3 regions of the Galactobacillus timonensis genome follow, and region 3 is predicted to be linked to each of the others. Evidence: predicted binding sites of a transcription regulator. Region 3 holds the regulator's gene; each other region holds the start of a gene.
The links. Region 3 encodes HrcA, which represses chaperone genes, less so after heat shock. Its sites were predicted from a motif close to TTTTAGCACTNNNNNNNNNNNAGTGCTAAAA; they were not measured.
Positions count from the first base shown of each region.

Region 1: C1714_RS11460 (co-chaperone GroES) is a predicted target of HrcA. The motif match lies at 1,226-1,256, and genes of this name have one in related genera.
Region 2: htpG (molecular chaperone HtpG) is a predicted target of HrcA. The motif match lies at 960-990, and genes of this name have one in related genera.

Region 1 covers NZ_LT964740.1:213,257-215,582, forward strand. Annotated here, with positions in the region: gene groL (chaperonin GroEL) at 1-840, opposite strand, end outside; gene C1714_RS11460 (co-chaperone GroES) at 866-1,153, opposite strand; gene C1714_RS11465 (glycosyltransferase) at 1,284-2,045, opposite strand; gene C1714_RS11470 (AraC family transcriptional regulator) at 2,048-2,326, opposite strand, start outside.
Region 2 covers NZ_LT964739.1:275,473-277,798, forward strand. Annotated here, with positions in the region: gene C1714_RS01300 (glycogen/starch/alpha-glucan phosphorylase) at 1-848, shown strand, start outside; gene htpG (molecular chaperone HtpG) at 1,003-2,326, shown strand, end outside.
Region 3 covers NZ_LT964739.1:1,747,456-1,749,781, forward strand. Annotated here, with positions in the region: gene coaD (pantetheine-phosphate adenylyltransferase) at 1-305, shown strand, start outside; gene hrcA (heat-inducible transcriptional repressor HrcA) at 450-1,475, shown strand; gene grpE (nucleotide exchange factor GrpE) at 1,476-2,126, shown strand; gene dnaK (molecular chaperone DnaK) at 2,142-2,326, shown strand, end outside.

The DNA of each region.
Region 1 (2,326 bases), on a different contig from region 3:
ACCGAAGCCAGGAGACTTGGTAGCCACAACATTGAACGTGCCGCGCAGCTTGTTGATGATGAGAGTGGACATGACTTCGTTGTCATAATCATCCGCAATCAGCAGCAGCGCACGGTTTGCCTTCACGACTTCCTCGAGAACCGGCAGAATATCCTGAATCGTGTTGACCTTCTGATCCGTAACCATGATCAGCGGATTGTCGAGCTCAACTTCGTTCTTCTCATGATCGGAAACCATGTACGGAGAAACAAAGCCCTTGTCATACTGCAGACCTTCCGTCACTTCAAGCTCTGTCTCGAAGGACTTGGACTCATCGACATTGATGACACCATCGCGGCCAACCTTCTCCATTGCCTCAGCGATGATGGACCCAATCTCTTCACTGCCGGAAGAAATCGTCGCAATGTTCTTGATATCAGCAGAAGTCGAAACCTTCTTGGAGTTCTTCAGCAGCTCATCCGCAACAGCCTGGGCAGCCTTCTCCATGCCTTCCCGCATCAGAACAGGGTTCGAACCCTTATCAACAGCCTTCAGGCCATTGGTAATCATTGCCTGCGCCAGCAGTGTAGCCGTTGTCGTGCCATCACCAGCCTTCTCGTTGGTGTTGTTGGCAACTTCATAGACAAGCTTAGCGCCCATGTTCTCATACTTGTCCTTGAGCTCGATTTCCTTCGCAATTGTGACACCGTCATTGGTGATCAGCGGTGAACCATAGCTCTTCTCCAGAACAACGTTGCGGCCCTTCGGACCAAGCGTAACCTTTACCGCATCCGCCAGCTTGTTAACGCCAGCCAGCATCTTGACGCGGGCATCTTTTCCGTACTGAATATCCTTTGCCATACTCTTATTGATCTCCTCTCAATTCTCAGTCTTCGACAACGGCCAGAATATCATCGGCCGAAATCAGAAGATAATCTTCCTTCTTATAGGTAACATCCGTTCCCGAATACTTCTTGTAAATAACCTTCTCGCCCTTCTTGAGCTCGATCGAAATCAGCTTTCCATCTTCCGTCTTGCCCGGACCGACAGCGACTACTTTGCCCAGGGACGGCTCATCCTTGGCTTCCTTGGTCGTCAGAATGATGCCCGACTCTGTCTTGACTTCCTCTTTTACTTTTTCCAGAACAACATAATCATGTAACGGCTTTAACATACCTATTCACACCTCCATGTATCAGCACTTGAACTATTCGAGTGCTAACCAACAACCCCTATAGTATCCACCTCTTAGCACTATGTCAATATGAGTGCTAAAACTTTTTCAACCGAATTTTCACAGCAGATCAGGGCCGAACATGCATCTGGCGGACCAGGCGGATCGTTCTTCGAGCGTTGACCAGCCAGGGATGCGGAATGCCGTTGTGCTTCAGCGCCCGCGTCGCCTCCTGCAGCGACTTCCAGTAGCTGGATGCGGATGCCGTACTGGTTCCCCCGTAATACATGCTCACAATGACCTTCGGCACATAGGCAAGATCATCCGGATGATCCTTCAGAAAACGGATCATGAACTCATAGTCCGCCGCAATCCGGTAGTTGGCATCATAAAGACCGTACGTCTCATAAATCTGCCGCTTCAAATACAGCGTCGGATGGCCGGGCATCCATCCCTGTTCAATTCTGCCCCGGCCCATATGCCAATAGCGCTTCACTTCATCGCCCTGCGCATACACCAGATCCGCATGGGCCCCGACACAGGATGGCCCGCCTTCTGCAATGGCATGCACCATATCACTCACCACCTGTGGATAGGTCAGAAGATCGCTGCAGAAGGCAAGCACATCGCCATGTGAAAGTGCAAACCCCTGATTCATCGCATCATAAATGCCCTGATCCCCCGACTGGCGGACTATTACCCTGTGTGTGCTCGAATTCTGGAACGCCTGCAGCTTCTGCCAAGTGCCGTCTTTGGATCCACCGTCTTTGATAACAATTTCAAGCGAATCATAATCCTGCATCTCGACGGCCGCCAGCGTGCGATCGATCGTATCGGCGCAGTTATATGTCGTCATGATGATACTGACCAGTGGATGGTAAACTTCTGTCATCTTTATTGTTCTCCCCGCCACAGCCTGCGAAACTCACCCGGCGTCATATCCTCCGCCTTTCGGAAGCTGCGGATAAAATAATTGGCCTCACGGTATCCGCAGGCAAGAGCGATTTTCGAAATGCTCCAATCCGTAAACCGCAGATATTTCTTGGCGGTAGTAATGCGCAGATTGGCCAGATATCCGGTAATCGTCATGCCGGTTTCATCTTTGAATAAATGCTCCATGTACGAAGCATTTACAAAATGCTTTGCCGCAAGATCATCAATGCGGATCTCCTC
Region 2 (2,326 bases), 1.5 Mb from region 3:
TTATTCTCGACAAGGAAGGCGTCGAAGTCGATCCTGACTCTGTCTTCGATGTTCAGGTCAAGCGTTTCCACGAATACAAGCGTCAGCAGATGAATGCCCTCTGGGTCATCTATGAATACTTCCGGATCAAGAGCGGCGTCACCTTCCCGCATCCGGTCACCGTCATCTTCGGCGGCAAGGCTGCACCTGCCTACTATCAGGCACAGGCAGTCATCCATCTGATTCTCTGCCTTCAGGAGCTGATCAACAACGATCCGCAGGTATCGAAGTATCTCAAGGTCGTCATGCTCAAGAACTACAATGTCGCCAAGGCTGAGAAGATCATCCCGGCTGCCGACATCTCGGAGCAGATTTCGCTCGCCTCCAAGGAAGCCAGCGGCACCAGCAACATGAAGTTCATGCTCAACGGCGCAATCACCCTTGGCACAATGGATGGCGCCAACGTCGAGATCAAGAACCTCGTCGGCGATGGCAACATCTATATCTTCGGCCGCTCCAGTGACGAGGTCATCAACCTCTACAACACAAACGGCTATCACGCCGAGGATTACTACAAGTATCACGAATCGATCCGCCGCTGCATCGACTTCATCACCAGCCCCGAAATGCTCGCCATCGGCGATGCGAAGCTGCTGGGCGATCTGAAGGACAACCTGATCCATAAGGACTGGTTCATGACACTGCTCGATCTTGAGTCCTACTGCAACGTCAAGGAAACCATGATCTATGACTACTCCGATCAGGAGCGCTGGAAGCGCATGAGCCTCGTCAACACGGCAAAGGCAGGCTTCTTCTCCTCCGACCGCAGTATCGCCGAGTATAACCGCGACATCTGGCATCTCAAGTAATCTTCACAGGCACATCAGCGCATGATGTGCCTTTTCTGTACCTTCGCATACAGAACCGGCATTTCGTCGGTTTCTGACGGTCTTGAACATGGAATAGCAGCGTGCTATAGTACTTAGCAGTCACGTTATGTGAGTGCTAACTTCAGGAGGCAATATGGCAAAGAAACAATTTAAAGCAGAATCCAAACGACTGCTCAATCTGATGGTCAACTCCATCTACACAAATAAGGAAATCTTCCTGCGCGAACTCATTTCCAATGCGTCCGACGCCCTCGACAAGCGCTGGTATCTCTCCCTGACCGACGATTCCAAACGCATCAACAAAGACGATCTCTGGATCAGAATTGAACGCAATAAGGACGCGCGCCAGCTCGTCATTGAAGACAGCGGCATCGGCATGGACAAGGACGAACTCGAAAAGAACCTCGGCACTATTGCCAAGAGCGGCTCCGCCGACTTCAAGGAACAGCTCGACAAGTCCACCGACTCCAATGTCGACATCATCGGCCAGTTTGGTGTCGGCTTCTACAGCGCCTTCATGGTCGCAAAGAAGGTTACGGTCGAATCCCGTTCCGTCAACAGCGACACCGCCTACCGCTGGGAGTCGGAAGGTGACGACGGCTACACTATCACCGAATGCGTCAAAGCCGAACCCGGAACCCGCATCACCCTCGATCTCAAGGATGATACCGACGATGTAAAGTACTCTGATTATCTTGAAGAATACAAGATCCGCGAACTCGTCAAGAAGTACAGCGACTATGTCCGCTATCCGATCAAGATGATGGTCACCAAGTCCGTCCCGGATCCGACCGACGACAAGAAGACCATTGAAACCCAGGAAGAGGAAACACTCAACTCCATGATTCCTCTTTGGAAGAAAAACAGGAAGGACATCAAGCCCGAAGAGTACAACGAATTCTACAAGGCAAAGTTCAACGACTGGCAGGATCCGCAGAAGGTGCTCCACTTCAACGTCGAAGGAAACATCTCCTATACAGCGATGCTGTTTCTGCCGTCGAAGGCTCCGTTTGACTTCTACAACGCCGACTACCAGCCGGGTCTGCAGCTGTATTCCAAGGGCGTCTTCATCATGGACAAGGCAAAAGATCTGATCCCCGAATGCTACCGCTTCATGACCGGCATCGTCGACTCTGAAGATCTGAGCCTCAATATTTCCCGTGAAATACTCCAGCAGGACAGCCAGGTCAAGGCTCTTGCCAAATCCCTCGACAAGAAGATTACGTCCTTCCTCAGCGACATGCTCAAGGATGAACGCGAAGACTACGAAAAGTTCTTCGACAACTTCGGCCTCAATCTGAAGTACAGCATCTACAAGTCCTTCGGCGCCGACAAGGAAAAGCTCCAGGACCTCCTGCTGTACCGTTCCAGCAAGGAAGACAAGTATGTCACCCTCAAGGAATATGAAGACCGCATGCCGGCAGATCAGAAGAGTATCTATTACGTCTGCGGCTCCT
Region 3 (2,326 bases):
ATAATGTAAGGGTACATATCGGCAGCGGCCTGACGGTTGACTATGCGAAAAAACTGGGTGATCAGGTGATCGTCCGCGGCATCCGTGCCGTCAGTGACTATGAATATGAACTGATGCAGGCGACGGCCAACCAGATGCTCAATGATTCGATCGAGACTCTGTTCTTCATTGCGCGGCCGACCTATTCGTTTCTTTCGTCTTCGGTAGTGCGCGAGGTTGCGGCCAACGGCGGCAGTATCCGGGGCATGGTTCCGGGCCCGATCCGGGAAAGAGTGCTTGCCAAGCTGACGGGAAATCGTCGCTGAAATATTGAATATAATGGCTAAAAACGGCTTCGGAATGCGGTTTTCCGGAGCTTTTTATTTTTAGCACTTAGCTGTTGACAGTGCTAAACCACAGTGCTATAGTTTTAGCAGTCAGGAAGGCGGAATGCTAAGAGAGGTGAAGAAATGCTGACACCAAGACGCATTGAAATCTTTAAGGCAATTGTAGATGAATATATCCGCACCGCTGAACCTGTCGGCTCTTCCACATTGCGTCAGAAGTACAAGCTGCCGTATTCTTCGGCAACGATCCGCAATGATATGCAGGTTCTGGAGGAGATGGGGTATCTCGAAAAGACGCATACCTCTTCGGGCCGTATTCCCAGTACACAGGGCTACAAGTTCTACGTGGAAAATCTTCTTGAAGATTCCAACGTCGACAAGAAGATGCAGATGGCAATCCATGATGCCTTCGATGTTTCGAACATGAACGTTGAAGACGCGGTGCGCCACAGCTGCCAGATTCTGTCTGAAATGACAAACCTGACGACCGGGGCCATCGGACCGGATTCCAGTACGCAGCGTCTGGAACACGTAAAGATCTTTCCGATCGATGCGCGTAATGCTGTGGCGGTGTTCATTACGAATACGGGTCACACGGAGACCAAGAACTTCCGCTTCGATGAAGACATTCCGATGGAGGACATCGAAAGCTGCATGGATATATTCAACCAGCGGCTGAAAGATGTTCCGGTCACCGAACTGCCGGAAAAGATGGAAGAGATCAGGCCGGAACTGAGTCAGATCGTTCAGAAACATGATGTTCTGTTCATGGCGTTCGTTAAGGCATTTATCAAGTTTGCCAGTGAGAATGTGTATTTCTCGGGCAAGGACAAGATGCTCTATCAGCCGGAGTTCGAGGACATCAACAAGCTGAAGAAGCTGATGAGCGTTCTGGATGATCCAAGCTCCTGGCGCCAGCTGGGAACGGGTTCCACTTCTACGAGTGTCACGATCCCCAACGGTGCACAGCTGACCTGGGTCGATGATGTGGCGGTTGTCCGCAGCACCTTCCGGATCAACAAGGGAGAGACCGGACAGCTGATGGTTGTCGGGCCGAGCCGCATGAACTATGACCGCATTGTTGCAATGCTCGAATATGTATCACGGCTGATTGAAAAGATGTACAACAACGGAGGCAGTGAGAAGTAAATGGCAGAAGAAGAAAAGAAGACGGCGGCTGAAGCGGCCCAGCATATCAAGGAAAACGCGGAGCCTGCAGAAAAGGCTTCGGAACCGAAGGAAAAGGTCGAAGAGAAAAAAGAATCCAGGGAAGAAAAGAAGGAAGAGAAGAAGGAAAAGGCGCCCGAGGAACATAAGCCTGATCCCAGGGATGCAGAGATCAAGACGCTGCAGACGCAGGTCAAGGATCTGAATGATCAGGTGGCAAAACTCAAGAATGCCTATGCGATGGCATATGCGGATACAGAAAATACGCGGAAGCGGCTGAACAATGAATTTGATCAGCATATGAAGTATCACATTCAGGAGTTTGCCAAGGAAGTTCTTCCGGTCATCGACAACTGTCAGCGGGCGCTGGCGGTGAAGCCGAAGGATACGGAAGATGAGAATTATCGCAAGGCATTTGAAATGGTGCTGAATTCACTTCTCAGCGCCCTCAAGAAAGAGGGCGTGGAGCCCATTGACTGCAAAGGAAAGGATTTTGATCCCAACTGGATGCAGGCAGTGATGAGCGAGCACGTCGACGGCGTTAAGACCGGCCAGGTGCTGGAAGTATTTCAGGATGGATACAAATTGAAAGACCGGCTGCTGCGGGCGGCGATGGTCAAGGTCAGTGAGTGACCGGGAGGATAAATTATGAGCAAGATTATCGGTATCGATTTGGGAACGACCAACAGCTGCGTAGCTGTTATGGAAGGTTCGACTCCGAAGGTAATAACAAACCCCGAAGGCAACCGCACAACGCCGTCGGTCGTAGCGTTCAAGAACGGTGAGCGCATTGTCGGTGATGCGGCAAAGCGTCAGATGGTCACCAACAAGAA